4 regions of the Desulfomicrobium escambiense DSM 10707 genome follow, and region 1 is predicted to be linked to each of the others. Evidence: predicted binding sites of a transcription regulator. Region 1 holds the regulator's gene; each other region holds the start of a gene.

Evidence for each region. Region 1 encodes sigma-54, which starts transcription at its own class of promoters, with help from an activator protein. Its sites were predicted from a motif close to CTGGCACGGNNNNTGCTT; they were not measured.
Region 2: the regulator sigma-54 is predicted to act here: its motif matches at 2,504-2,521, upstream of G394_RS0112125 (BMP family protein).
Region 3: the regulator sigma-54 is predicted to act here: its motif matches at 3,449-3,466, upstream of G394_RS0102280 (ammonium transporter).
Region 4: the regulator sigma-54 is predicted to act here: its motif matches at 4,916-4,933, upstream of nifJ (pyruvate:ferredoxin (flavodoxin) oxidoreductase).

Annotation. Positions count from the first base shown of each region.
Region 1 is NZ_AUAR01000027.1:11,435-18,945, reverse strand. Features, by position in the region: gene G394_RS0115405 (LptA/OstA family protein) at 1-124, shown strand, start outside; gene lptB (LPS export ABC transporter ATP-binding protein) at 121-843, shown strand; gene rpoN (RNA polymerase factor sigma-54) at 956-2,386, shown strand; gene hpf (ribosome hibernation-promoting factor, HPF/YfiA family) at 2,453-2,995, shown strand; gene G394_RS0115385 (PTS sugar transporter subunit IIA) at 3,000-3,449, shown strand; gene rapZ (RNase adapter RapZ) at 3,472-4,359, shown strand; gene G394_RS0115375 (PTS sugar transporter subunit IIA) at 4,377-4,787, shown strand; gene G394_RS0115370 (PTS sugar transporter subunit IIB) at 4,790-5,254, shown strand; gene G394_RS0115365 (hypothetical protein) at 5,387-5,950, shown strand; gene G394_RS0115360 (manganese-dependent inorganic pyrophosphatase) at 6,055-6,975, shown strand; gene G394_RS21290 (hypothetical protein) at 6,993-7,238, shown strand; gene G394_RS0115355 (hypothetical protein) at 7,322-7,511, opposite strand, start outside.
Region 2 is NZ_AUAR01000014.1:81,850-89,360, forward strand. Features, by position in the region: gene G394_RS0112115 (ethanolamine ammonia-lyase subunit EutB) at 1-990, opposite strand, end outside; gene G394_RS19060 (glycoside hydrolase family 3 protein) at 987-2,129, opposite strand; gene G394_RS0112125 (BMP family protein) at 2,567-3,550, shown strand; gene G394_RS0112130 (ABC transporter ATP-binding protein) at 3,590-5,119, shown strand; gene G394_RS0112135 (ABC transporter permease) at 5,116-6,165, shown strand; gene G394_RS0112140 (ABC transporter permease) at 6,167-7,108, shown strand; gene G394_RS0112145 (amidohydrolase family protein) at 7,234-7,511, shown strand, end outside.
Region 3 is NZ_AUAR01000002.1:95,761-103,271, reverse strand. Features, by position in the region: gene G394_RS0102295 (radical SAM/SPASM family putative metalloenzyme maturase) at 1-1,049, shown strand, start outside; gene G394_RS0102290 (P-II family nitrogen regulator) at 1,102-1,443, opposite strand; gene G394_RS0102285 (ammonium transporter) at 1,457-2,839, opposite strand; gene G394_RS0102280 (ammonium transporter) at 3,493-4,710, shown strand; gene G394_RS0102275 (P-II family nitrogen regulator) at 4,733-5,071, shown strand; gene G394_RS0102270 ([protein-PII] uridylyltransferase family protein) at 5,315-7,511, shown strand, end outside.
Region 4 is NZ_AUAR01000001.1:218,718-226,228, reverse strand. Features, by position in the region: gene G394_RS0101005 (L-lactate permease) at 1-1,119, opposite strand, end outside; gene nifJ (pyruvate:ferredoxin (flavodoxin) oxidoreductase) at 1,199-4,846, opposite strand; gene G394_RS0100995 (hypothetical protein) at 5,662-5,856, shown strand; gene G394_RS0100990 (sigma-54-dependent transcriptional regulator) at 5,865-7,244, opposite strand; gene G394_RS17435 (hybrid sensor histidine kinase/response regulator) at 7,244-7,511, opposite strand, start outside.

The sequences.
Region 1 (7,511 bases):
CAAAATCCAGGGCGAAGTCATCAAGCTCTACATGCGGGAGAACCGCAGCGAAGTCCTGGGCGGCAAGCAGCGGGTCGAGGCCATCTTCAACACCCCGGCCGACACCAAGGAGCTCAAGCCGTGACGACCCTGTCAGGCCGCCAGCTGGCCAAACGCTACGGGGTCCGGGACGTTGTCCGCGACATCGACCTCGACGTGCGCCAGGGCGAGGTCGTCGGCGTGCTGGGCCCCAACGGCGCCGGCAAGACCACGACCTTCTACATGCTTGCCGGCATCGTCACGCCCACCCGCGGCGAGGTCACCCTCGACGGCGTGGACATCACCCGCTGGCCCCTGCACAAGCGCGCCCGCCTGGGCATGAGCTACCTGCCCCAGGAAAGCTCCATCTTCCGCAAGCTGACCGTGCGCCAGAACCTGCAGCTCATCCTGGAATACTCCGGCCGCACGGCCGAGGAGCAGAAGCGCACGGCCGACAGGCTCCTAGATGAACTGGGCATCACCCGCCTGCAGGACCAGCAGGCGGCCTACCTGTCCGGCGGCGAGCGGCGCAGGCTCGAAATCGCCCGCGCCCTGATCCGCGACCCGAAGTTCATCCTGCTGGACGAACCCTTCGCCGGCATCGACCCCCTGGCCGTGGACGACATCCAGACCATCATCGAGGGCCTCAAGGCCAAGGGCATCGGCGTGCTCATCTCCGACCACAACGTGCGCGAGACCCTGCAGATCTGCGACCGCGCCTATCTGGTGTATGACGGCCGCATCATCCTGAGCGGCAGCCCCGACGAAATCGTCGCCGACCCCGGGGCGCGCAAGGTCTATCTCGGCGAGGGTTTCAGCCTTTAGCGGCGTGCCGATTTCCCAAGGATTGCCACGACCTGCCTTCTGTGGCAAAGTCTTTGCTGGATGAATCCGCCGACGACAACACTGCATCTTACGCGTAGACGACAGAGACACTATGGGCCTTGAACTTCGACAGAACCTCAAGCTGACGCAGCAGCTGGTCATGACTCCGCAGCTGCAGCAGGCCATCAAGCTGCTTCAGCTCTCCCGATTCGAGCTCCTCGAAGCCGTTCAGCAGGAACTGCTGGAAAATCCGATGCTTGAGGAAGCGCCGCGGGAACTCTCCGAGGAGGTCGAAGCCCAGGCCCCGCCCGCCGAGCAGCGGGCCGACGTGTCCTTCGACGACGCCGAGCTCATGCGCAACGCCGACTGGGAGAACTACCTCGGCGACTTTTCGAGTACGACCAAGCAGGTGCAGTTCAAGGAGACCGAGGCCCTCGAAGAGATGATGTCTTACGAGGCCAGGCTCTCGGGCAAGCCTTCCCTGGAAGGCCACCTTCTGTGGCAGCTCTGCCTCTCCAACATAACCGAAGAGGAGGAGGCCATCGGCGAGGCCATCATCGGCAACCTGGACTCCCTGGGCTACCTGACGACCAGCGCCGAGGAGATCGCCTCCGAGACCCTCTCGCCCCTGGCCCTGGTCCAGTCCGTCCTGTACCGACTGCAGCGCTTCGACCCGGTAGGCGTGGCCGCCCGTTCCCCCAAGGAGTGCCTGCTCATCCAGTTGGAGGTCTTGGGCCAGGACGACCCCATCCTCATCTCCCTGGTCGACGAGCACCTGGAAGACATCGAGAAGCGCCGCTACAAGCCGCTCCTGCGCAAGTTCAAGATCCAGATGGAGGACCTGAAGGCCTACCTGGACATCATCCAGACCCTGGACCCCATGCCCGGCGCGAGCTACGGCAGCGACAACACCGTTTTCGTCAGCCCCGACGTCTTCGTCTACGAGTACGAAGGCGATTTCGTCATCGTCATGAACGACGACGGCCTGCCCAAGCTGCAGCTGAGCCCCTACTACATGGAAGACACGAACTTGGCGGTGAAGGGCCCGGACCGGGAGTACCTGCACGACAAGATGCGTTCGGCCATGTGGCTCATGAAGAGCTTGCACCAAAGGCAGAGAACCCTGTATAAGGTGGTCGAGAGCATCGTGCGGTTTCAGCGGGCCTTCTTCGAGCACGGCGTGACCAAGCTAAAGCCCCTGATCCTCAAGGACGTGGCCGACGACATCGAGATGCACGAGTCCACGGTCAGCCGCATCACCACGAGCAAGTACGTGGCCACACCGCACGGCATCTTTGAGCTGAAATTTTTCTTCAATTCCGCGCTGGAGATGGACGACGGCACCCAGGTGGGCTCCGAATCCGTCAAGGCCATCATCAAGAAGATGGTCAGCGAGGAAGACCCTAAGCACCCCTACAGCGACGAGAAGATCGCAGCGGTGCTCAAGGAGAAGCTGGATGTGAACATCGCCCGCCGCACGGTGGCCAAATACCGCGCCGTTCTGGGCATCGAGTCCTCATCCAAGCGCAAGCAGGTGTTTTGATATCCCACCCTTCGCCGCCCTTCGGGGAAGACGCGGGGTTGACCCTCAACTGACGAGGAGGATTCCATGAGGATTGTCTTCAACTTCAAGAACTTCGACCCTTCCGACCACCTGCGCAAGTACGCCAAGGACCGTTTCGGCAAGCTCGGCAAATTCATGGCCGGCACCCCTGACGCCGAACTGCAGGTCAATCTCGAAGTCGAGAAATTCCGCCATATCGCCGACGTCGTCCTGACCGGCAAGAACGTGCACATCTCCGCCCGCGAGGACAGCGAGGACATGTACTCCACCGTGGACATGGTGTGGGACAAGCTCGAGGCCCAGATGCGCAAGATCCGCGACAAGGACAAGAGCAAGCGCAAGGCCGGTGGCGAGACCGTGCGCATGGACGTCATCAGCTTCGACGAGGACACCACGGGCAAGCGCAGACAGAGCATCCAGCAGACCGACCACTTCGAGCCCAAACCCATGGTCGTCGAAGAGGCCGCCATGCAGCTCGGCAAGACGGAGAACGACTTCCTCGTCTTCCTGAACGCCGAGAACGAACGCGTCAATGTCATCTACCGCCGCAAGACCGGCGACTTCGGCCTCATCGACCCTGGGGTATAAGGGCATGAAGCTTGCCGAATATCTGGACAAGGACCTGATCATTCCCGACCTTTCGGCCAGGACCAAGAAGGAGGTCCTGGCCGAACTCGTTTCGTCGCTTCCGGCCAAATTTCCCGGCGTGGACGCCAATCGCGTGGCCCAGGTGCTCATGGACCGAGAACTGCTCGGCACCACGGGCATCGGCGACGGCATCGCCATCCCCCACGGGAAGCTGGACAGCCTCGGCCAGGTCATGGTCATCGTGGGCCGCAGCCGCGAGGGCGTCGATTTCGCCAGCCTGGACCACAAGCCGGCCACCATCTTCTTCACGGTCCTGGCCCCCTCCAACGTGGTGGGCCTGCACCTGAAGATCCTGGCCACAATCTCGCGCCTGCTCAAGGACACCGGCTTCCGTCAGGCTTTTTCCGACGCCGCCGACGGCGAAAGCCTGTGGCGGCTGCTGCAGTCCGTCTGAAAACCGCGCAGGGCACGCCCACATGGAAAAACGCAGCGAACTCAAAAACGTCGTCATCGTCTCGGGCATGTCGGGCTCCGGCAAGAGCACGGCCCTGCGCGTCTTCGAGGACATGGGCTTCTTCTGCGTGGACGGTCTGCCTGCCCGCATGGCCCCGGCCCTGATCGAGCTGTTCTTCTCGTCCCCGTCCAAGGACTACCCGGGCCTGGCCATGGGCATGGACCTGCGCCAGCCCGACTTCGCCGGGCAGTGGCGTGAAGTGCTGCAGGACATGGAGAAGCTGTCGGTGCGCCCGACCATCCTCTTCACGGACTCCTCGGACCAGGTTCTGCTGCGCCGCTACGCCACCACGCGCCGGCCCCACCCCCTGGCCACGGGCAATCTGGGCCTGGAAGCCGCCCTGGACCGGGAACGGGAGATTCTGGAGCCCATCCGCAACCAAGCCGACCTGGTCGTCGACACGTCCCACTACTCGGTCCACGACCTGCGCCGCGTCATCCAGGACAAGTGGGCGAGCATCGCCAGCCAGAGCCAGGGCATGCGCGTGCACCTCATCTCCTTCGGCTTCAAGTACGGGGCCCCGGCCGAGGCCGACACGGTCATGGACCTGCGTTTCCTGCCAAACCCCTATTTCGTCGAGGACCTGCGCCCCCTGTCCGGACAGGATGAAGCCATCGCCCGCTACGTCCTGGACGGCGAACCCGGCCGGGAGTACCTGAAGAGGCTCCTGGAATTTCTCGACTTCACCGTGCCCCTCTACGCCAGGGAAGGGCGCTACCGCCTGACCATGGCCTTCGGCTGCACCGGCGGCAGGCACCGCTCCGTGGCCGTGACCGAAGCCGTGCTTGCCCACCTGAGGGCGTGCGGGTACACCGTCTCGGTGGAGCATCGACATTTCAGTCTCGGATAACGCTTTCTGGAGGAAGAATGGTTGGAGTGATTCTGGTGACCCATGGCCAGTTCGGCCAGCATCTGCTGGAGGCTGCCCAGACCATCCTGGGGCCGCAGGAACAATGCGCCCACCTGGCGGTGGAAGGCGCGGTGGACATGGCCACCCTGCTGACGGACCTGAAAAGCGCCGTCAAACGGATGGAGACGGGCGAAGGCGTGATCATCCTGACCGACATGTTCGGCGGCACGCCGTCCAACATCAGCCTGTCCCTGCTCCAGCCCGGCAAGGTCGACGTCCTGACCGGCGTCAACCTGCCCATGCTGCTGCGCATCCTCGGCATGCGCGACCAGGAGCTGACCCAGTTGGCCCAGAATGCCAAAAACGCAGGCATCCAGGGCATCGTGCTCGCGGGCGAGGTGCTGACCCGCAAGATCGGCGAGGCCTAGGCGTGCTCTGGTTCCGCATCGACAACCGACTGGTCCACGGTCAGGTCATCGAGGCCTGGCTGCCGCACATCCGGGCCAAGACCCTGGTGGTGGCCAACGACGACCTGGCCTCCGACGCACTCAGGCAGGAAATCATGAGCCTGGCCGTCCCGAGCGACGTGTCCTTCGTCTGCTGCACCGTGGCCGAAACGCCCGACGTGCTGCGACGCCTCTTCAAGGGGAACGCCTCACCGCACGTCATGGTGCTGTTTTCGACCTGCGCCGACGCAAGGTCCGCGCACATGGCAGGGCTGTCCTTCTCCCAGGTCAACATCGGCAATCTGCACTACGGGCCGGGCAAGGAGCAGGTCTGCGAGCATATCGCCCTAGGGCCCGACGACCGCAGCTGCCTCAAGTATTTCGCGGACCACGACGTGGAAATCGACTTTCGCTGCGTGCCCACGGCCACGCCAAAGGTCAACCTATGAACCACCCGGAACCGTCATGATCACCCTGCACGACTTCACCATTCTGGCCGGAGGCGGTTTTTTTTTGCCCTGCTCTGGCTGACCCGCTTTGCCCTTGACCTGGGCTTCGTCCACCGCCCCCTCTTCGGCGCCATGCTCTGGGCGCTCCTGACCTTCAGGCTGCAGCCGGCCCTGAGCGCCGGAATCTTCTTCGAACTCCTGTGGCTCGACCTCTTCCCGGCCGGCACCTTCATCCCGCCCCACGGACTGCTGGCCCTGACCGCCACCCTGGGCGCGCTGGCCTGCGTGCCCGAGGCGGACATGCGCCTCACGACCCTCATCCTGGTTCTCTCCCTCCCCCTGGCCTACCTGGGCGCCTGGGTGGAACAACGCTACCGCAAACGCCAGAACCTGAGCTACAACAGGCTCATCATCTGGAACAGGCGCGGCGTGAGCCACCCCTACACGCCGGACCGCCTTGTCTTCCAGGCCCTGGGCGAGATGTTCGTCCTGGGCTTCGCCCTTTATCTGACCTGCGCCGCAGCCTTGCTGGCAGTCGTCAGATTGGCGGCACCCTGGGTGGCCGGGGGGCCGCAGCCGTCCTGGCCGATGCTCTGGATCGGGGCCTGCGCCGGGGCCGTCCTAGCGCTGCGCCTGCCCCGGGCCTACGCCCTGGCCGGCTCGAGTCTCGTGCTCGGCGTTCTGCTCACGCTCTGACCCTTGACAATATCTTCACAATGTTCTCTCTTGGCAGCCGCGAATAATTGTGATATTTGGCACAAACTTATTGTTGGTCAATAAACCCTTGTAGGAGGAATACCATGTCCGTTTATGTTTTCGGTCACAAGAATCCTGATTCCGACACCATCTGCAGCGCTATCGCGCTGGCCGACCTGAAGAGCAAGCTGGGCGTGGCCTGCACCCCGGCCGCCCAGGGCGAGCTGCCCCCCGAGACCAAGTTCATCCTGGAAAAGTTCGGCGTTGCCGCTCCTGCCGTAAAGACCGCCTTCGCCGGCGAAAAGGTTTTCCTGGTCGACACCTCCGATCTGGCTCAGCTCCCCGACGACATCAAGCAGGCTGAAGTCCTGGGCATCGTCGACCACCACAAGCTGGGCGACCTGACCACCTCCAGCCCGCTCGAGTGCTGGATCTGGCCCGTGGGCTGCACCGCCACCGTCATCACCGCCATGTACAAGTACTTCGGCGTCGAGATCCCCAAGAACATCGCCGGCATCATGCTGTGCGCCATCCTGAGCGACACCGTCATCTTCAAGTCCCCGACCTGCACCCCGGCCGACAAGGAAGCCGCTGCCGAACTGGGCAAGATCGCCGGCATCGCCGACCTGGCCGCCCTGGGCATGGAAATGTTCAAGGTCAAATCCGCCGTTGAAGGCACCCCGGCCCGCGAGCTGGTCCTGCGCGACTACAAGGACTTCAACATGAACGGCACCAAGGTCGGCATCGGCCAGCTGGAAGTCGTCGACCTGTCCATCCTCGACGCCGTCAAGGGCGACCTGGCCGCCGACATCGCCAAACTGAAGGCCGAGAAGGGCAACCACTCCGTGTTCCTGCTGCTGACCGACATCATGAAGGAAGGCTCCGAGATCCTGATCGCCTCCGACGACGCCTCCGTGGTCGAGAAGGCCTTCGGCGCCAAGCCCGTGGACGGAAAGGCCTGGCTGCCCAAGGTCATGTCCCGCAAAAAGGACGTCGTGCCCAAGTTCGAGAAGGTCTTCGCCTAAGTCGCGACCGCTTCAAAATGAAGAAGCCCGTCCAGGTTCGCCTGGGCGGGCTTTTTTCGTTCGAGCGCACGTGCCTGCCGCAAGAAACCGCAGTAAGGCGCGGCCGCAGGGCATTCATGCGTGGTGACGCAGATGATGAAGAGAGAACCGCGTACCTATGCGTCATTCCCGCGAAGGCGGGAATCCATCTTGCTTCGGATGAAATCAAAGGCATGGATTCCCGCCTTCGCGGGAATGACATGCAGACAGGGCGTGAAGTTTGACATGACCCGAAAGCCCGAGCGGCAAATTAGGGAACGCCCATGTTTCGCCTTCACATCGGGATATCGACGATAACCGCCGTGGCCTACTGCACCTTCTCCCCTGTCACTTCCTCGCGCAGCGCGTCCACCTTGCCGTGCAGGTAGGCGGCCACCAGGTCGCCCATGTCGTCGCTGCCCGAGTGTTTGAGGGCGTAGGCGCGCAGGTCTTTTTCGGCCTGCTTTTCCATGCGTTCGGATTCCATGAACATGAGGAAGACCAGGCCCATGGCGGCG
Region 2 (7,511 bases), on a different contig from region 1:
GCCGTTCAGCAGGTACTCGGGCCCGATGAAACCGACCACAGTGTTGACCAGCAGCGGCTCGAACCTGCGGGCCACGGCGTAGGCCCTGGCCTCCAGGGTCTGCTGATCCACGCCGTGGTGGGCGCCGGCCGAGAGGGCGCTGCCCTGGCCGGTCTCGAAATACATGACGTTGTCGCCCACCGTGCCGCGCGACAGGGACCGGGTCGCTTCGAGAGCCTCCTGCAGCAGGGACAGGGATACGCCGAAGCTCGCGTTGGCCGCCTGCGTCCCCGCGATAGACTGGAAGCAAAGATCCACGGGCGCACCGGACTCGACGGCCTCCATGGTCGTGGTCACATGGGTCAGCACGCAACTCTGGGTCGGGATGGCGTATTTGGAAATAAGCCCGTCCAGCATGTCCAGGATGCGACGGATGTTGTCCAGGCTGTCCGTGGCCGGGTTGACGCCGATGACCGCGTCGCCGCAGCCGTAGCAGAGCCCGTCCAGAGTCGAGGCCGCGATGCCCCGCAGGTCGTCGGTCGGGTGGTTGGGCTGCAGCCGGACCGAGAAAGTGCCGGGCAGACCGATGGTGTTGCGGAAACGGGTCGTGACCCGGCACTTGGAGGCCACCAGGATCAGGTCCTGCAGGCGCATGAGCTTGGACACGGCCGCGGCCATCTCCGGGGTGACGCCGGGCGCCAGGCGGGTCAGGACTTCGCCATCGACCGCGTCGGTCAGCAGCCAGTCGCGGAACTCGCCCACGGTCAGGCCGCGGATCGGGGCGAAGGCGTCCCTGTCATGCGTGTCGCTGATGAGCCTGGTGACCTCGTCCTCCTCGTACGGGATGACATGCTCCTCCAGAAACCGCTCAAGCGGAACCCCGGCCAACTCCATCTGGGCCAGCACGCGCTCCTCCTCCGTGGCCGCCGCCACCCCGGCCAGGACGTCGCCCGAGCGCAGCGGCGACGCCTTGGCCAACACCTCCTTCAGGGTCCGATGCGCGCCACTCATGACCGCTCTCCCGCGAATCCGTTTGTCGCCCCTTGCGGTGTCGCAAGAAGCGCCTTGGCCTTGCTGATTCTGTCGAAGGAGGCCTCGATGCGCTGACGCGACAGCCGTCCGCTGTCCACGCCCCGGACCAGAATGTCGACGGCCTTGGGCACGATGTCCGGGTCGTAGTCCAGGTTGTTGCCGAAAACCAGGATGTCCACCCCGGCCTCCACAGCCCGCAGCACGGCTTCCTCCAGCCCGTAATGCGCCGTGATTGCCCGCATCTGCATGTCGTCGGAGACGATGACGTCCTTGAAACCCAGCCGCTCGCGCAGGAGCCCCGTCAGCACGGCGGGCGACAGCGTGGCCGGGTGGTCCGCGTCGAAACGCTCCAGGAAAAGATGTCCGCACATGATGAGGGGGCTGGCCCCAAGCGGGATCAGCCGCTCGTAGGGGATCAGTTCCGCGGGGCTCCAGGTCCGGGAAATGTCCGTCAGGCCAAGGTGGGAGTCGGCCATGGCGCTGCCGTGCCCCGGGAAATGCTTGAGACAGGGAAGTACGCCATGGGACAGGAGGCCCCGGCTGAAAGCCCCGGCATGGGCCGCGACGGTTTCCGGGTCCGCGGAAAAGCTGCGCTCCAGGGCCCCGATGGCCGGGCTGGCCGGGTTCACGTCCACGTCGGCCACGGGCGCGAAATCGAGGTTGATGCCCAGATCCGCCAGCAGCCGCCCGGTGCGCTCGCCCTCCTGCCGCGTCTCATCCGGCGTCCCCTGCCCCATGGCCTTGGCCGACGGGCTGAACGGGAAGCCCGCCGCCTCGCGCAGGCGGCGCACCCTGCCGCCTTCCTGATCCACGGCGATGAAGAGCGGGGTCCGGGCCGCGGCCTGCAGCCGTGCGGTCAGGGCGCGGACCTGTGCAGGGCTCTGAATGTTGCGGCCGACCGTCTTCAGCTGCACGTCGCGGTCGAAAAGAATGACTCCGCCCAGATTATGCTCGCGGATGTCCCGCAGGATGGAGTCCTCGTCGGACAGCTCCGCGCCCCGGAAACCTACCAGCAGCATCTGGCCGAGCATTGCGCGGAACTCCGGGCGCCCCTCGCCGGCAAAGGCGGGGGTCTGCAGAACAAAGACGACGACTGCGCAAAGGACTATCCTGATCATGAGCCTCCCGGGTTGGGCTATTCGGAATGGGCGGGAAAGCCCCGCCGTTTCCATCCGTTACGTGCCCGAACCCGTACCATGCAAGGGGTGACTCCGGAATCATCTGGAACGGCCGGATTTTTCATTTAGGTCATCTCCCGGCACAGCTTTTTCACAAATTGAGTCAAGCATCAGGCCATCTTCCCCCTGCCCCGCTTCGTCAAGCGCTTCTGCTTCACCGCCGGGGGGGGGGCTCCGACCGCCAATCAACGCAATGCCAATATCCTTTTTTTATGGACAAAATTGGTCCAATTGGGCATCAGCCTTATGACGCAAAGCCCGGTCCGTCTTCCGGAAGGGCTGCGAACTCCACCCGCCGCGACTGCCGGCATCTCCTGGCACGCTTGCTGCTGATTCAGGCCCGGCCCATTGTATCAACCATGAAACGAGAGGACTCCATGAAACGCACCCTGCTTCTGGTCATGCTCGGCGTGACCCTTCTCCTCGGCTCCACGGCCATGGCCGCCAAGATCAAGGTCGCCGGCATCTACACCCAGCCCATCCAGCAGAAATGGGACGCGACCCTGCACAAGGCGCTCCTGAAAGCCCAGGAAGCCGGCGAGATCGAATACGTCTGGAGCGAAAAGGTCTCCAACACCGACTACATCCGCGTCCTGCGCGAATACTCCGAGGCCGGCGTGCAGCTCGCCGTCGGCGAGGCCTTCGGCATCTCCCGCGACGTGCGCAAGGTGGCCAAGGACTACCCGAACGTGGCCTACCTCATGGGCGACACCTTCGGGCCCGACGGCAAGAACCTCTCCGTGTTCGACAACTACATCCACGAGCCCTGCTACCTCATGGGCATGGTCGCCGGGGCCATGACCAAGACGAACAAAATCGGCATGGTCGGCGGCTACCCCATCGGAGAAGTGAACCGCCTCTTCAACGCCTTCATGGCCGGCGCCAAGGCGATCAACCCGGCCGTGCAGTTCAAGGTGTCCTTCATCGGCTCCTGGTACGATCCGCCCAAGGCCAAGGAATTCGCCTACGCCCAGGTCGAGGCCGGCGTGGACGTGCTCTATGCCGAGCGCTCCGGCGTGGTCGATGCGGCGCGCGAAAAGGGCATCGTCGCCTTCGGCAACGTCAACGACATGAACAAGCAGGAAAACGGCCAGGACGTCGTCGTGACCTCGGCCCTGTGGCACATGGAAGCGGCCCTGAACCACGCCATCGAGCGGGTCAAGGCCGGCACCTTCGCCGCCGAGGACTACCGCGAGTGGACCATGATGGCCAAGGGCGGCGCGTCCCTGGCCCCCTTCTACGAGTTCGAAGGCAAGATCCCGGCCGACGTCAAGGCCAAGGTCGCCGAGGCCGAAGCCGCCATCAAGGCCGGCAAGCTGGTCGTCGAGATCAACGACAACGAACCCAAATCCACCTTCTGATCCCAAGGGGCCGGCACACTCCGGCCCCTTTTTTTCACCATGTCCAACACACCCGTGCTGCGGCTTCGCGGCATCACCAAGCATTTCGGCCCCCTCGCGGCCAACGACGACATCTCCCTGACCCTGGACGCCGGCGAGATGCTGGCCCTGCTGGGCGAAAACGGGGCGGGCAAAACCACGCTCATGTCCATCCTCTTCGGCCACTACGTCGCAGACGCGGGAACGGTGGAAGTGCAGGGCAGCCCCCTGCCGTCGGGTTCGCCCAGGGCAGCGCTCGCGGCCGGAGTAGGCATGGTCCACCAGCATTTCACCCTGGCCGGGAACATGACCGTGCTCGAGAACATCATGCTCGGCACCGAACCCCTGTGGGGCTTCCGCCGCAACTCCGCCCGCGCCCTGGCCAAACTGGGCTCGCTCATGGAACGCTTCCGGCTGCACGTGAACCCGCACGCGATGGTGCGCGGCCTGTCCGTGGGCGAACGGCAGCGAGTGGAAATCCTCAAGGTCCTGTACCGCGACGCCCGCATCCTCATTTTGGACGAGCCCACGGCCGTGCTCACCCCCCAGGAGAGCGACCACCTCTTCGCCACCCTGCGCGAACTGGTCAGCCAGGGACTGTCCGTCATCTTCATCACCCACAAGCTGCGCGAGGTCATGGCCGCCAGCGACCGCTGCGTGGTCCTGCGCCACGGCCGCGTGGTGCTGGAGACGTCGACCAAAGCCACCTCCGCCGAAGACCTGGCCAAGGCCATGGTCGGCGCCAACATCCCCCAGGCCACGCGCATCCCGCACCCGCCCGGCGAGGAGGTCCTCGTGCTGGACCGCGTCCGCACCGGCTGCCCGGATCGCGGAGTTGATCTCGACGAACTGACCCTTTCGGTGCGCGCTCACGAAATTCTCGGCATAGCCGGCGTGTCCGGCAACGGCCAGGCCCTGCTGGCGGACCTGCTGTCCGGCCTCGTCGCTCCGACCGGCGGCCATGTCGTTCTGCGCGGCCAGACCGTGAGCAGCCTCACCCCGGCGGCCATGATCCGCGCAGGCGTCGGCCGCGTGCCCGACGACCGCACCGGCACGGGGCTCGTGGCGGACATGACGGTCATGGAGAACCTGTCCACGGAGATCTACCGCCTGCCCGGCTTTTCCAAACGCGGCATGCTCAACTTCAAGGCCCTGGCCTCCCGCGCCGCGCAGCTCATGGACGTCTTCGACATCCGCTGCGCCGGGGCGGACGCGCCGGTGCGCAAGCTTTCGGGCGGGAACATGCAGAAGCTCATTCTGGCCCGCGTCCTGTCCCAGGGCCCGCACCTGATCCTCGCCAACCAGCCGACCTGGGGCCTCGACGTCGGGGCCACGGCCGCCGTGCACCAGCACCTCCTCGATGCGGCCCGGCGCGGGGCCGGGGTGGTTCTCATCTCCGAGGACCTGGACGAGCTCTTCCAACTCTCGGACCGCATCCAGGTCATGTACCAGGGCCGCCTGTCCAGCCCCGAGGACACGGCCACCGTAGACCGGGCCAGGCTCGGCCTGATGATGAGCGGTCAGACTTTCGACCAGCGGGGTGCCGCATGAGACTCGAACCCCGCGAATCCATGGCCTTCGGCTGGCAGGTCGGCGCGCCGCTCCTGGCCGTCGTCGCCGCCATGGCGATCTGCTCCGGGCTCATCCTCTGGGCCGGTGCCTCGCCCCTCTCGGCCTGGGGCCTGCTCCTCAAGGGCGCCCTGGGCTCGACCTTCGCCCTGACCGAAACCCTTACCCGCGCCACCCCGCTCATCTTCACCGGCCTGGCCGCGGCCGTGGCCTTCCGGGCCAAGCTCTGGAACATCGGCGGCGAAGGCCAGTTCTACGTCGGGGCCTGCATGGCCACCTGGCTCGGCACGGGCATGATCGACCTGCCCGCCTGGCTCATGATCCCCTTCCTCTTCCTGACCGGCGCCCTGGCCGGAGGGCTCTTCCTGCTGATCCCGACCTGGCTCAAGACGCGGCTCAAGGCCGACGAGGTTGTCACCACCCTGCTGCTCAACTTCGTGGTCCTGCTGGTCGTCAACTGGCTGGTCTTCGGCCCCTGGAAGGACCCCATGGCCATGGGCTGGCCCCAGGCCGCGCCCGTCGTCGACAGTGCCATGCTGCCCGTGCTCGTGCCCAAGTCGAGCCTGCACCTGGGCTTCGTCCTGGCCCTGGCCTGCGCGGGCCTCGTGTGGTGGATGATGCGCTTCACGGTCTGGGGCTTCGAGATCCGCGCCGTCGGCGCAAGCCTCAAGGCCAGCACCTTCGCCGGAATGCCGGTGGGCGCCACCATCGTCCGCACCGCGCTCCTGAGCGGCGGCCTGGCGGCCATGGCCGGCGTGAGCGAACTCTGCGGCGTCAAAGGCTACCTGACCCTCGATCTGTCCCCAGGCTTCGGCTACTCCGGCATCGTCGTGGCCATGCTCGCCGCCCTGCACCCCCTGGGCGTGGTCCTCTCGGCCATGTTCATCGCGATCATCTACATCGGTGCCGACTCCATGAGCCGCGCCATCACCATTTCCAATTACATCGCCGACGTGACCACGGCTGTGAGCCTGCTCATGGTCCTTTTGGCCATGTTCCTGACCCGCTACCGCATCCGCTGGAAATAACATGGACATCCTCTCCCTCGTCTTCGAAACCGGATTCTGGCTGGCCACCGTGCGCATGGCCACCCCGCTCATCTTCGGCACCATGGGCGAACTGATCTGCGAACGGGCCGGGGTCCTGAACCTCGGCATCGAGGGCATCATGGCCGCCGGCTGCATGTCCGGCTGGACCTGGGTCTACCTCGGCGGCACCCTCTGGGGCGGCGTGCTCTTCGCCGCCTGCGTCGGCGCAGGCCTAGGGCTCCTGCACGCCGTCTTCACCGTGCACCTGGGCCTGTCCCAGCACGTCACGGGCCTGGGCATCACCATGCTCGGCGCAAGCTTAAGCTCCTTCGCCTTCCGCATGATCCTGCCTCAGGTCACCACCCCGCCCAAGATCGTCCCCTTCGCGCCGCTGGACATCCCCGTGCTCTCCACCCTGCCCTTCATCGGCCCGGTCCTCTTCAGCCAGACCGCCCTCACGCTCACGGCCTTCATTCTCGTCGCCGTCACCGCCTACGTCCTGCTGCGCACCCCCCTCGGCCTGGCCCTGCGCATGGTCGGCGAAAACCCGCTGGCCGCCGAAGCCCAGGGCCTCTCCGTCCTTGGCCTGCGCACCGGAGCCGTCATGGCCGGCTCCGCCCTCATGGCCGTGGGCGGCGCGTTCCTGACGCTTGCCGCCTTCGACGCCTTCTACATCGGCATGGTCAACGGACGCGGTTGGATCTGCATCGCGCTTGTCGTCTTCTCGTCCTGGAAACCCGGCAAGGCGCTCCTCGGCACGCTCCTCTTCGCCGCCTTCGACGCCATCCAGATGCGCGTCCAACAGCAATCCATCTCCGCCATCCCGTACCAATTCTACCTCATGCTCCCCTACCTCTGCTCCATCCTGGCCCTCATCGCCATGTCCCGCAAAGCCGCCTACCCCAAGGCCTTGCTGGTTCCCTTTCGCAAAGGGGAGCGGTAGAGGGGGAAGAGACGCGGGGCGCTGCCCCGCACCCCGCAAGGGGCTCGCCCCTTGACCCGATTATTGGGGTGCAGGGGACGCGTCCCCTGCCCGCCGGAGGCACTCTTAAACACGAGGTTATCGACATGCTGGATCTGCTGATCATCAACGCGGCGCTGCCTGGGCAGGAGGCGCTGACTGAGATCGGGTGCAAGGATGGGCGCATCGTGATGGTCGAGCCGGGTATAAAGGTCGAGGCCGCGCAGACGATTGACGCCGAGGGATTTCTTGTCACGCCGCCGTTCGTGGACAGCCATTTTCATATGGATGCGACGCTGTCGGCGGGGATGCCGCGGCGCAACGAGAGCGGCACGCTGTTGGAGGGCATCAGAATCTGGGGCGAGCTCAAGCCGGATCTGACGCC
Region 3 (7,511 bases), on a different contig from region 1:
CGCAGGGTTGTTCCATTGGATTCCAGTCCAACGGGATGCTGCTGACGCCGCTTCTGGCCGACCGGCTCATGGGCGCAGGACTCGACCGCATCTGCTTTTCCGTGGACTCGCCGGACCCTGACGAACTCGGACGCTTCAGGGCCGGTTCGGAGCTAGGCCGCGTGGCCCGTGCTTTCGACATGATGCGCGAAGCCGCGGCGCGTCAGGGCTCCCGCCCCCTGTCCCTGGGTGCCCAGACCGTGGTCAACGTCCAGACCCATGCGGCGCTGCCGGACATGGTGGCCTGGTGCGCCGATCGCGCTGCCGAATTTGTCATCGTCTCCCATGTCCTGCCCTACAACGCGGCCGATGCGGACCAGAGCCTTTACGTTTCCGTTTCCCAGCGGTGCCTGGATTTCTACCGCGAATGGGAAAAAACCTTCGATGCCGAAGGGCTGGACGTCTCGCATTCGTACCAGGCCTTCTATGCCGTCTTCCGCACGCCACAGCAGCAGCGCCAGGTGGACATCATCCTGGCCATGAAGGAGGACGCACTGCGTCGGGGGCTGCAGTTCAGCCTGCCCAACGTCATGCGCGTTGATTTCGACAGGATGGAGCGGGTGCGTGCATCCTTTGCCCGCGCAGCCGAGGTGGCTCGGGAGCGGGGCGTGCGCCTGGATCTGCCGGAGATTGCGGCCCGCGAGCCGCGCGAGTGTCCCTTCGTCAGCGAGCCGAGCATGTTCGTGGCCTGCGACGGGGCCCTGGCTCCGTGCTATTTTCTCTGGCACAGCTATTCGGCCTGGCCCGCCGGACAGGAGATCCGCGTGCGGCAGCGCCGTTTCGGCTCGGTCCCGCAGGACGACCCCGTGGCGGTTTGGAACGGGGAGGCGTTCACGCGTTTTCGCGACGAGGCCCGCAAAGAGGAATTTGCCCGCTGCGGCGATTGCAGCGTGGCCCCGTGCGACCACGTGCAGGGCTTTCCGGGACCGTTCGAGAAGGATTGCTACGGGCAGACCGTGCCCTGCGGCATCTGCCCCTGGTCCGGCGGGGGCTTCGCCTGCCTGCAATGAAAAAGGGGAGGTCTTGGGCCTCCCCTTTTTCATCGGTATGCCGGATGGTGATCTAGCCCATGGCGGCCGGGCCCGTCTCCTGGGTGCGGATGCGGATGGCGGCGCCGCATTCGAGGACGAAGATCACGCCGTCCCCTTCCTTGCCGGTGCGGGCGCCCGCGTTGATGGCTTCCACGGCCTGTTCGGCGAAGTCGTCGTTGACGCCGATCTCCAGGCGGACCTTCTTCAGCAGGTTCACTTCCATGACCACGCCGCGGTAGGTTTCGGTGAAGCCCTTCTGGCGGCCGCTGCCGAGCACGTTGGTCACGGACATGTTGTAGATCTTCCTGGAATACAGCTCTTGCTTGACCGCGTTCAGGCACTCGGGCCGGATGTATGCGATGACGAGTTTCATGGTCGTTTCTCCCTTATTCGTTGGTGAAGATCTGGAAGCCGTTGTAGGATTCCATGCCGTGTTCGGTGATATCCAGGCCTTTGAGTTCCTCTTCCTGCGTGACGCGGATGCCGATGGTCACTTTCAGGAGGTAGAAGAGGATCAGGCCTGCGCCGAACGCCCAGGCGAAGACCGCCGCCGCGCCGATGATCTGGGTGACGATGAGGTCCGTGCCGCCGCCGTAGAGCAGGCCGATGCTTGAGCCGTAGCCGGGGGCCGCGAAGAAGCCGACCATGATCGTGCCGAACATGCCGCACACGCCGTGCACGGACGATGCGCCGACCGGGTCGTCGATCTTCAGGACCTGGTCGATGAATTCCAGGGACACGACGACCAGGATGCCAGCCAGGAAGCCGATGACCAGCGAGCCGACGGGGGAGACTTCGTAGCAGCCGGCGGTGATGGCCACCAGCCCGGCCAGGGCGCCGTTCAAGGCCATGGAGGTGTCAGGCTTGCCGTGCTTGATCCAGGCGTAGATCATGGCGCCAAGAGTGCCCATACAGCCGGCCAGGCTGGTGTTGACCGCGATGTAGCCGATGGCGCCATTGACGGCCGTGGTGCTGCCGGGGTTGAAGCCGAACCAGCCGAACCAGAGGATGAACACGCCCAGGCCGGCCATGGGGATGTTGTGGCCTGGGATGGCCTTGGCCTTGCCGTCGGGGGAGTACTTGCCGATGCGCGGGCCTAGGACCATGGCTCCTGCCAGGGCCATCCAGCCGCCAACCGAGTGGACCACGGTGGAGCCGGCGAAGTCGATGAAGCCCATGGTTTCAAGCCAGCCCTTGCCGAGTTCCCCCGCGCCCCACAGGGAGCCCCAGGCCCAGTGCCCGGAGATGGGGTAGATGACGGCCGAGACCACGACGCTGACGATGATGTAGGCTGAAAATTTCGTGCGCTCGGCGATGCCGCCGGAGATGATGGTTGCCGATGTGGCCGCGAACACGGACTGGAAAAACCAGAAGGTCAGGTTCCACATCCCCGCGTCGCTGGTCGGGTCGTTGCCGGCCAGGATGAATCCGCTCGATCCGATGAAGCCGCCGATGTCCTGCCCGAACATCAGTCCAAAACCCAGCAGGAAGAAGGCGGGCTGCCCGGCCGCGAAGTCGAGCAGGTTCTTCATCAGGATGTTGCCGGCGTTCTTGGCGCGTGCGAAGCCCATCTCCACCAGCGCGAATCCGGCCTGCATGAACATGACCAGGATGGCCGCCACCAGAGTCCACAGCAGGTTCGCGTTGGACTGGGACAGGGCCTCCCCTTCGGCGAACGCCAGGGTCGGGGTAATGGTTGCCAGGAGTAGGGTCAGAGCCCAGACTTTTGGTCTGAGCAGGGTCGATGTTTGTCTGGTTGCCGCGTACATGATGTCCTCCGTGGTGGTGAGTGTTGATACCCACGCAAAGCACGGAGGATGCCAGTTTCCCAACCTGCTGTTTTTATGATTATTTTTTATACTGACTCGGCTTTGTCTGCGGTATTTGTTATTTTTCTTGATGAAATCGCCTGTTTATTTAGCCATAATTTACAATAATGTTTAATATGTCGCTAACGGCTTATTTTTGCGTAATTTGTGGACGCTTCTTTTTCGTGTAGATTAAATATTTACATAATATCAGAGACTTATAAAATTATCATTTTTGTATTACATAATTGTTCGCTTCTGGCTTGTCCTTTCTTCGTTTTCTTATGGCTTTCCGGCTCGTCCCTTCGGTATTTCACGATTTCGTGGCGTCCTGTTTCGTGTTGGCGGTTGTCGCTCCGTGTTCTGCCCGCGTGAAATGGCAATTGATGAATTTTGAGTTCGGGCCAGGCTACGAAAATGTGTATTATTACATTTCTTGGTGCCGTATCCGGGAAGTTTTTTTGCAAAAAAGGAAATTTGCGGTGTATTGCTGCACGAAATTGTATCTTCTCGTATGGCCGCGGTCAGCCCGAGCAATGGCATCATGCTGTAATTGAATATGTTTTTTCGTTGGCATCGGCCTTGCTTAGCATCGACAAAAATGGAGGTGCTTTGTGAATCCGACCGATACCGCTTTTATAATTGTCTGCGCCGCCTTGGTCATGTTCATGACCCCCGGGCTGGCCCTGTTCTATGCGGGCATGACCCGTTCCAAGAACGCCCTTGGCACCATGATGCAGAGTTTCGCAGCCATCGGCGTCATTTCCCTGGTCTGGATGTTCTGGGGCTATTCCCTGTCCTTCGGCACTGACCTGAACGGACTCATCGGCGGGCTGGACTTCCTGGCCCTGTCCGGCGTGGGCATGCAGCCTCACGAGTCCATCGCCACCAACCTGCCGCACATGGTCTTCATGATCTTCCAGTGCATGTTCGCCATCATCACGCCGGCGCTCATCACCGGCGCCTTTGCCGAGCGCATGCGCTTCTCGGCCTTCCTCATCTTCATCGTCCTGTGGTGCACGTTCGTGTACGCCCCGCTGTGCCACTGGGTCTGGGGCGGGGGCTGGATGTTCAAGATGGGCGCCCTGGACTTCGCCGGCGGGGCCGTCGTGCACATGAGTTCCGCCAGCGCCGCCCTGGCCGCGGCCCTGGTCATCGGCAAGCGCAAGGGCTGGGGCAAGCGCTCCTTCCTGCCGCACAATCTGCCCATGACCATGATTGGCACGGCCCTGCTGTGGTTCGGCTGGTTCGGCTTCAACGCCGGCAGCGCCCTGGCCGCCAACGAGCTGGCTGGCAGCGCCTTCGTGACCACGCACATGGCGGCGGCCACGGCCATGCTGGCCTGGCTCTTCGTGGAGTGGAAGCTTCACGGCAAGCCCACGACCCTGGGCGCGGCCTCTGGCGCCGTGGCCGGTTTGGTGGCCATCACCCCGGCGGCCGGTTTTGTCGGCGTCATCCCCTCGGTGCTCATCGGCCTTGGCGCGGGCATCTTCTGCTACTTTGGCGTGAGCCTCAAATCCCGCTTCGGGTTCGACGACAGTCTCGACGTGGTTGGCATTCACGGCATCGGCGGCATCTGGGGCGCACTGGCCACGGGCCTCTTCGCCACCAAGGCGGTCAACGCCGCCGGCGCAGACGGCCTTTTCTACGGCAACCCCGGCCAGCTCTGGATTCAGTTCGTGTCCGTGGTGGCGACCTTGGCCTTTTCTTTCACCGTGACCTATGCTCTGCTGAAAATTGTCAGCGCCATCACGCCGCTGCGCGTGACCGAGGAAGAGGAAGAAGCCGGTCTGGACGTGGCTCTGCACAGCGAATCCGCCTATCAGGCCTAACGGGCAACCTTTTGGAGGAATCATGAAACGAGTGGAAATAATCACCAGGCCGTACAAGCTTGACGAGATCAAGGAAGCCCTGACGGGCATGGGCATCCAGGGCATGACCGTGACGGAGGTCAAAGGCTTCGGCCGCCAGCGCGGCCACAAGGAAGTGTACCGCGGAGCCGAGTATCAGGTCGACTTCGTGTCCAAGGTCAAGATCGAGATCGTCATCGACGACGAGATCCTCGACCAGGCCCTCGACGTCATCCAGACCGCGGCCAAGACCGGCAAGATCGGCGACGGCAAGATCTTCGTCTCGACTATCGACAACGCCATCCGCATCCGCACCGGCGAGTCCGGCGCTTCGGCCCTCTAGCCGCAGGGGCGGGACGACCTCCCGCTCCTTCACCCCATGACCATCGAATCATTGCGACAGGCCCGCGATGCCTACCGCGCAGGGGAAGCAGACCATACGCATTCCCCTGCGTGGTTTTCCCTTCAGGTCGACGCCTGGATTCACGGGGTCTGCGAGACTAACGCGCCCGACGCCGGCCCCTTCTTGCTCCTCGCTGTCGGGGGGTATGGTCGCGGGGAACTCTATCCCTTTTCGGACATAGACGTGCTCGTCTGCCTGCCTGAAGCCCATGAAAAGGGGCCAGGCGCGGCGGATTCCGAAGCCCTGGCCTCCGCCATATTCCTTCCCCTTTGGGACAGCGGCTTTGACGTGGGGCATGGCATCAGGACCGTGTCCGAAACCATCTCCCTGGCCGGGTCGGACTACGAGGTGCTCTGTTCCCTTCTTGACGCGCGGCTGCTTTACGGCGTTGCGGAGGATTTCGAGCGGTTCCAGCGGCGAGTGCTGCGCGACCTGGTTCGGCCGGTTCGCCCCGCGCTGGTCCACTGGCTGTCCGGGCGGCACGAGGAGCGTCACCAGCGCTTCGGCGACACCTCCCAACTCCTGTCCCCGAATCTCAAAGAGGGCAGGGGAGGGCAACGGGATCTGCAGACCATGCACTGGCTTGATGCTGTCTGGCGCGGCAACGGGGAGCATCCGCCCTTTCTGTCGGAGTCCGAAATTCGTGCGCTTGCTCAGGACGCCGTTTTTCTCTCGCGTGTCAGGAGCGCCCTGCATCGCCTGTCCCGGCGCAAGAACGACACCTTGCACCTGGAGATTCAACCCGAATTGGCCAGCGCCCTCGGCTATGGCCCGAGCAGCGGCAGGTGCGCGGTCGAGCGTTTCCTGTCGGACCTGCACAGGGCCATGTCCGAAATCAGCCTGCTCTGCCGCCTCTGTCTGGGCAAGGCCCAAGCACTGTGCGCCGGAAGCGCTGTTGCAGGTGGGGACGTTGGGCTCGATTTTTCCGTACTGGTGGCCGATCCGGCCAACATCCTGGAACTCTTTCGGCACAGTGCCCAGACGGGCGTGCCCATCGGCTGGCAGACCCGGCGCATCATTCAGGAACGCCTGGCCGAGCTGGCTCCCGATACCGGCTGGCCACGGGTCATTGCCGGACGCTTTGGGGAAATCCTGTGCGGAGCGACCGCAGCCAGTGCGTTGGAACAGATGCTTGAAGTCGGTTTTCTGCGCAGCTTTCTGCCCGAGTTCGGCGGCATCGAAAATCTCGTCCAGTTCGACGCATACCACAAGCTGCCGGCCGGGCCGCATCTGGTCGAAACAGTCAGGCAGCTCGCATCTTTCGACGCCGGGCACGAATTCCTCGGCGACGATCTGGCCGACCTGAGCGATGATCCCTGCCTGCGCTGGGCGGCCCTGCTCCACGACATCGCCAAGGGAGACGACGACCACGCCCGCAAGGGCGCTGAAATGACCCGCATCATCCTGCCCCGCCTCGGCTTTGACGCCGCATTTGCCGCAGAGTGCGCCTTTCTCGTCGAACACCATCTGCTGCTCGTGCACACGGCAACGCGGCGCGACCTGGGCGAGGAGTCCGTCATTCACGGCTTGGCCGCCAAACTCGGCGACGTGCGGCGCCTGCGCCTGCTGACCCTGCTGACCTGGGCCGACTCCATGGCCACGGGACCCAAGGCCTGGACTCCCTGGATCGAGAACCTGCTGCGCGAAACGTATTTCAAGACCTGCCGCGTACTCGAATACGGTTTCCTGTCCGAGGACAACCGCGTCCACCGGCTGAGCCGCCTTCGCGATTCCCTGCGAGCCCAGCGGCCGGGGCACTTCTCCGTTGCCGAGTTCGAGCGCTATCTCGGCCTCATGCCTCCGCGCTATCTGATGCAGACAAGTCCCCGGCGCATCGTCGAGCATATTGAACTTGTCCGCAGTTTCGCCCGGCGCCAGGATGCCCCGCCGTTCCAATTCGCCTGGGAGCACAAGACCAGCACGAAATCCCTGCGCCTGACCCTCGTCTCCACGGACAGGCCCGGACTTTTCGCCCGCGTCTGTTCCGCCTTGTCCCGGCACGGCTTGTCCGTCCTGGCGGCCGAGCTCTGCGTCTGGGACGACAGGACCGTCGTCGACGTTTTTTGGGTCACGGAGCCCCTTGATCCACTTTATGCCGACGAAACCGTGCAGGCCTGCCGTTCAACCCTCGAGCGGCTCTTTCGCGACGAAACCGAACTCGACCGGCTGCCCGTGCAGGTCCCGCAGCGCCTGAAGAAGGTCTTCGCCCTGGACCCGGAACTGGTGCGCGTCGACTTCGACAACGACGCTTCGGACTTCCACACAGTCCTTTCCATCCAGGCACCGGACGTACCCGGATTGCTGGCCACGGTGTCCCTTTCCCTCTACCGGCTCGGTATCGATCTCATTTTCGCCAAAATCGCCACGCAGAAGGACAAGG
Region 4 (7,511 bases), on a different contig from region 1:
CAGGTAGTCGATGGAGGCGGAAACGCCCTTGTAGCCGAGGATGTCGTTGAAGGGCAGCTTCTGGGCGGCCAGGACGGCCTTGAGGCCCAGTTCGGGGATGCGGGTCACGACCAGGATGGCGCCGATCAGGATATAGGGCAGCCATGCCTTGAACTGGCTCATGTGGGGCTTGAACTCGGTGCTGGTGGACGTGGCGATGGTACCGGTCCACTCAGCGTCCCACGTGGACTGGGGGCCGAAGTCCCAAGTGTCCTTGGGTACGCAGAAACCGGCCTTGGCGCCGGCCACGATGATGCCGAGGCCAACGAGACCACCGATCATGGACGGGAATTCCGGGCCGACCAGCCAGGCGAAGGTCAGGTACGGGACCAGGAAGGCCACGGCGGAGAAAACACAGAACTGCCAAGCGGCGAAGCCTTCGGACCAGGACTTGTTCTTGCCGAAGAAGCGGGTCAGGAAGCCGAGCATGAAGATGGGCAGGATGACGGCCATGGGACCGTGCATCATGGTCACCCACTGGCCGATGACCTTGGCGAAAGAACCGAAATCAACGAAGTTCAGGCCGGGGGTGCCGGCGGCAACGGCGGCCTTGGCCAGCGGGTCGAGGAACTTCAGGCCCACGAGGATGGGCGTTCCGACCGCGCCGAAAGAAACCGGGAAAGAGTTGAAGACCAGACAGATGACCGCGGCGGCCAGGGGCGGGAAGCCCAGGGACAGGAGCAGCGGAGCCGCGAGAGCTGCGGGCGTGCCGAAGCCGGCCGCGCCTTCGATGAAGGCCGCGAACATGTAGCCGATGATGATGGCCTGGATGCGCTTGTCGCGGCTGATGTTCTGCATCCCGTACTGGATGGTTTCCATGCCGCCTGAGTACTTCAGGGTGTAGAGGATGATGATGGCGCCGAAAACGATGATCAGAACGCCGATGGCGATGATGATGCCCTGCAGCGAAAGCGCGGTCACGTAACCGACGGGCAAGTTCCATGCGCCGATGGCGCCGAGCACGCACACGAGCCACGCCAGGGGCATGGCTTTCGTCGAAGGCCAGCGCATGCCGACCATCAGCACGAGAGCAACCAGAATGGGCAGCAGAGCCACCATTGCCAAGACAGGAATTGACATATCTCCCTCCAAATAAAACTGATGAAAAGACCGCCTGTCCGCGGGTACCCCACCCCGCGGACAGGCGGCGAGCCTTTACCTATTTTCCGGCGCGACCGTCATCGCAGGGCTCCGCGGGCTTGTTGGCCCCGGAGTGCTCGGCGGTTGCCGTAAGCGTACAGCCCTCACCGGCAGGAACAGCGGCGGCTACAGGCTCGGAAGCGGCCTGGACCGGAGCGAACTCCTGCTTGGAGAGGTACTCGTACATCGCAAAACGGTGCTGGTAATCCTGCTCGATCTGGGTGCGCAGACGCTTGGAGTCTTCGGGCGCGATCTTTTCGAGCAGAGCATACCGGTTTTCGCTGGCCAGGAACTCCTGGATGGACCCGTCCGGAGCCTTGGAGTCCAGGGTGAAGGGGTTCTTGCCCTCTTCGGCCAACAAGGGATTGTAGCGGTACAGCGGCCAGTAGCCGGACTGCACGGCCAGCTTCGACTCGAGCTGGGTCTTGCCCATGCCCTTGCGAAGTCCCTGGTTGATGCACGGAGCGTAGGCAATGATCAGAGACGGCCCGGGATAGGCCTCCGCCTCGCGGAAGGCCTTCAGGAGCTGCTGCTTGTCGTAGCCCATGGAGACCGTGGCCACGTAGACATAGCCGTAGCTCATGGCCATGCGTCCGAGATCCTTCTTCCCTGTCCGCTTTCCTGAAGCAGCGAACTTGGCGATGGAGCCGAGCGGGGTCGCCTTGGAGGACTGCCCGCCAGTGTTGGAGTACACTTCCGTGTCCATCACCAGAACGTTGATGTCTTCGCCAGAGGCCAGAACATGGTCCAGCCCGCCATAGCCGATATCGTAGGCCCAACCGTCGCCGCCGAAGATCCAGAAGGAGTTCTTGGTGAAGAGCTCCTCGTTCTCGTAGATCTCGTCGAGCAGCACGTCGCGGTTCATGAAGGCCAGGATGTCACGAACGGTATCGCCGTATTCTTTGGATTTTTCCGCGTTGCCGCGGTTTTCGAGCCAGCCCTTGAAGGCTTCGGCCAGATCTTCGGGAAGCTCGCCTTCCAGAGCCTTGACGACCAGGTCGACCAGCTTGGCCTGACGCTGGGCATAGGCCATCTGAATGCCGTAACCGAATTCGGCGGCATCCTCGAACAGGGAGTTGCCCCAGGCCGGGCCGTGCCCTTCGGCGTTGACCGTGTAGGGAGTGGTCGGCGCGGAGGCGCCCCAGATGGAGGAGCAGCCCGTGGCGTTGGCGATGACCATGCGCTCACCGAAGAGCTGGGTCAGCACCTTGACGTACGGGGTTTCGCCGCAGCCTGAGCAGGCGCCGGAGAATTCCATCAGCGGCTTCTGCAGCTGGCTGCCCTTGACCGTGTCGCGGCGCATGAGGTTGTCCTTGAAGGGAACGGTGACCGAGAAGTCGTAATTGGGCACTTCCTTCGGGGTCTGGGTCTCCAGGGGCTTCATGACCAAGGCCGTGGTCTTGGCCGGGCAGATGTCGGCGCAGTTGCCGCAGCCCATGCAGTCCAGGGTGTTGACCTGGATGCGGAACTTCATGCCTTTGAGTTCCTTGCCCAGGGCATCGATGGTCTCGAAGGTCTCGGGGGCCTCGGCCATCTCCTCATCCGTCAGCAGCACGGGCAGGATGGCGGCGTGCGGGCAGACGAAGGAGCACTGGTTGCACTGGATGCAGTTGGCCGCGATCCATTCGGGCACGTTGATGGCCACGCCGCGCTTCTCGAACTGGGAGGTGGCCACGGGAAACAGTCCGTCCGGCTCGAAGGCGGACACGGGCAGGCTGTCGCCCTTCTGGGCCAGGATGGGACGCATGACGTTCTTGACGAAATCGGGTTCGTCCTTGCCGGCACCGCAGTCGCAGGCTGCGTCGGCCCAGGAGGCCGGGACCTTGATCTCGATCAGATTCGCGGAGGCCTGATCCACGGCGGCTATGTTCATGTTGACGATCTTATCGCCCTTCTTGCCGTAGGCCTTCTTGATGGCCTTCTTCAGGAGCGCGACGGCCTCTTCGAAGGGCATGACGTTGGCCAGCTTGAAGAAGGCGGTCTGCATGACCATGTTGATGCGGTTACCAAGGCCCACTTCCGCCGCGATCTTGACCGCGTCGATGTTGTAGAACTTGAGGTTCTTCTTGGCGATGGTGCGGCGCATGGAGGCGGGCAGTTCCTTCTCCATGTCCTCGGCGGTCCAGTTGGAGTTGAGCACGAAGGTGCCGCCGTCCTTGATGCCGTCGAGCACGTCGTAGGTGTGCACGTAGCTGGCCTTGTGGCAGGCGATGTAGTCGGCGGCGTTGACCAGGTACGTGGACTGGATGGGCTCCTTGCCGAAACGCAGGTGGGACACGGTGATGCCGCCGGACTTCTTGGAATCGTAGGCGAAGTAGCCCTGGGCGTACATGTCGGTGTTGTCACCGATGATCTTGATGGCTTCCTTGTTGGCGCCGACGGTGCCGTCGGAGCCCAGGCCCCAGAACTTGCACTGCACGGTGCCGGCCGGGGTGGTGTCGGCGAAGGCCGGCACGTCGAGGGAGGTGTGGGTCACATCGTCGTCGATGCCGACATTGAAATGATGCTTGGGCTGGGCGACCAGCATGTTGTCATAGACGGCCTTGACCATGGCCGGGGTGAACTCTTTGGAGCCCAGACCGTAACGGCCGGCGACGATCTCGGGCATTTCGCCGCGCTCCATGTAGGCGGTGCAAATGTCCTTGTAGAGCGGATCGCCCTTGGCGCCGGGCTCCTTGGTGCGGTCGAGCACGGTGATGACGGAGGCCGTGGCGGGCAGGACCTGCAGGAAGTACTCGGGCAGGAACGGACGGTACAGGCGAACCTTGACCAGACCGACCTTCTCGCCCTTGGCCAGAAGGTGGCGCACCACTTCCTCGATGGTTTCACAGGAAGAGCCCATGGCCACGATGACGCGCTCGGCCTGCGGGTGGCCGACGTAGTCGAAAGGCTTGTAGGAACGGCCGGTGATCGAGGCGACCTTCTTCATCTGCTCGACCACGATGGAGGAAAGCTGATCGTAGTAGACGTTGGAAGCTTCGCGGCCCTGATAGTAGATGTCCGGGTTCTGGGCGGTGCCGCGAATGGACGGATTGGCCGGGCTCATGGCGCGGGCGCGGAATTCGGCGATGGCCTCGTAATTGACGACCTTCTTGATGTCTTCGTAGTCGATGACCTCGATCTTCTGAATTTCATGGGAAGAGCGGAAGCCGTCGAAGAAGTGCAGGAAGGGGATGCTCGATTCGATGGAGGACAGATGCGCGACCAGGGCCAGGTCCATGCACTCCTGCACGGAGCTGGAAGCCAGCATGGCGAAACCGGTCTGGCGACAGGCCATGACATCCTGGTGGTCGCCGAAGATCGACAGGGCATGCGCGGCCACGGCGCGCGCGCTGACATGGAAGACGCCCGGAAGCAGTTCGCCGGAAATCTTGTACATGTTGGGGATCATGAGCAAGAGGCCCTGGGAACAGGTAAAGGTGGAGGTCAGCGCGCCTCCGGCCAGGGAGCCGTGCACAGCGCCGGCAGCGCCAGCTTCGGACTGCATCTGACGAACCAGGACCTTCTGGTCGAAAATATTCAGCCGGCCCTGGGCCGCCCACTCGTCCGCGATCTCACCCATGGTCGAAGAGGGGGTGATCGGGTAAATGGCGGCCGTGTCACTCATCGCATAGGCGATATGGGTGACGGCGGTGTTCCCATCCATGGTTTTCATATTTTTTGCCATGTATCTTCTCCTAAAGCCAGGTTGGTGTTTCAAGGCGTGCGCTTCCACAGCGTGCGCTACTGCCTATAGAAACAAGTTTTGTGCCATCGGGTAAAAACAAACTAACTATCCGAAATACAACATTTTTACGAGACTATCGACATCTCACGCACTCCCCTCCCTCCGGTTTGTCCGAAAAAAAAGACAACATGGGTTTGATCGCAGACCTACCACGATATTTGCGGAATGCAAACAAACAACTTCAATCCGGTTAACGCGCGTAATTGCAAGGTTAAAGGCGGATTTGCCGTTCACGCCCCCCGTGTCCGGTTTTCCGGACATGCTCATACCGGGATTCTCCGACAGCGTACTCAGCCCCTTTTTCGGCCCGCCCGATCGTCCGAATTCCGCTGACGGGGTAGACCGGGCGTGATCGCTGAACCGATCGACGGAGCATCGCCGAAAATGCGTCTGATTTTCCGGACTGCGCATGACCGATCTGGGTAGCACAATTTGGTTGACTAAACAACCATTTTTCAGCAAGGGGATTTCCGCGGCCAGACCGGCCGGAGTTGTGCGCAGGTGTGCACAAACGTCGCAAGACGCCACATGCGGTGTTTCAAAAATGCACACGCGGTGCATGCACATGAACTCGCCCCGCGGCGGCCTGAAAAAAGACCGCGCGCATAACATACTGAAAATCAGGATGATACGAAATCAAGGGCGAACAAAACGCGCCGATACACCTTGATTGGCAATTATTTTGCTAAAAAATCGGCGCGCATCTTGCCACAATCGCATTTGATGCATTATCAGACACAAAACGGAGGTTTGTGATGAAAGGAAAAAGCATAACCAAAAGCGGCGTGATCAGAGGCCTCTCTCAGAACGAGACGATGCAGCTGTCGCAGCTGCTGACCCCCATGCAGAAGCAGCGCATCAATGACGGCGACAGCGTGCTGGTCAAGACGGAATACATCCTCGATTCCTGGAAGGAATACTGGCTGGGCAAGGAAGTCGACGAAGAATAGATCGCAAGCTACGCCTCGAGGTCGTGCTTTTTGAGCATGGCGTACAGGTGAGACCGGGAAAGTCCCGATACGCCGAGCATCTTGGGGATATCCCTCCCATGGGCCCGCAAGAGCCTCTGCAGGTACTCCCTTTCCATCGCGGTCTTGAAGTCCTTCAATGAAGGGAGATTCTCTTCGTCCCTTCCGTCTCCTGCCTCTACCACCGCATCTTCCCGACTCCTCTCCAGCATGGATTTGGCCACCCGGATACGCACCGCCTGCGGCAGGTGCTGCACGTAGACCGTCTTCTCCGCGCCCGACAGCACGAAGGCCTGTTCGATGGTGTTGAAGAGTTCGCGGACGTTTCCGGGCCAATCGTAGAGACGGAGCATGGCCATGAACTCCGGGTCCATCTCCTTGACCGGGATGTTGCGCTGCCGGCAGAGCTTGTCGATGTGGTGCCGCGCCAGGATCAGAATGTCCTCCTCCCGTTCGCGCAGGGGCGGCAGGGTCAGGTGGATGGTGTTGATGCGGTAGAAGAGGTCCTGCCGGAACTCCCCCGCCGCGACCATGGCCGACAGGTCCCGGTTCGTGGCCGAGATGAGGCGGAAGTCGCTCTGCAGCTCCTGGTTCCCGCCCACGGGCCTGAAACGGTGCTCCTGCAGGACGCGCAGAAAGGTCTTCTGGGCCGAGAGGGGCAGTTCGCCGATCTCGTCCAGAAACAGGGTGCCCCCGTCGGCGAGCTTGACCAAGCCCACGCGGTCCCGGGCCGCGCCCGTGAAGGCGCCCTTGGTGTGGCCGAAAAGGATGCTCTCCAGCAGGGATTCCGTCAGGGCCGCACAGTCCACGACCACGAAGGCGCGGTCGGCCCGGCCCGAATTGCGGTGAATGGTCCGGGCCAGCAGTTCCTTGCCCGTGCCCGTCTCACCCGTGACCAGAACCGTCGAATCCGAGCCGCTGGCCTGGGCCAGGCGTTCGTAGCACTGGCGCATGGCGTTGCTCTGCCCCACCACGTCCGTGAGATCCAGGGCGAGGTCCTTTCTGTCCTGCCGCTGGGCCAGGGCCCGATTGAGGGTCTCCTTGATCTGCCTGATGGGCGACGGCTTGACCAGGTAGTCCCAGACGCCCCCCTGGATGGCCAGCTCCGCGCCTTCGGGGTCGCCCTGGCCGGTCAGGACGATGACGTCCGGCGGCGCGGCCTGGCTGCGGATCTGACCCAGGGCCTCAAGCCCGTTGCCATCGGGCAGGCGCACGTCGAGAAAGACGAGGTCGAATTCCCCGTTGCCCAACTGCGCCAGCCCATCCTTCAGTGTCTGGGCCGCATGACACTCGTGGCCCAGCCTGTGGACCAGGCTTTCAAGGGTCTCGCAGACCTGCCTGTCGTCGTCGATGATCAGAATCCTCGCCATCATGCGTCCTTGTCCAGAACATCACGGATGGCCCGCCCGAGGATGTCCTTGTTATAGGGTTTGCTCACGAAAAGCCTGATGTTGCCCGACTGCGGCGCGAACTCGGCCGCGTGCTTGCGGCCCGAGACCATGATGACCGGCAGCTCGGGGCGGCAGTCCTTCAGGGCCGCGGCCACGTCGAAGCCGTTCATGCCAGGCATGTCGAAATCCGTGATGACCAGATCGAGTCCAAGCCCGCCGCAGACGGCCTCGATGGCCTCGGACGCG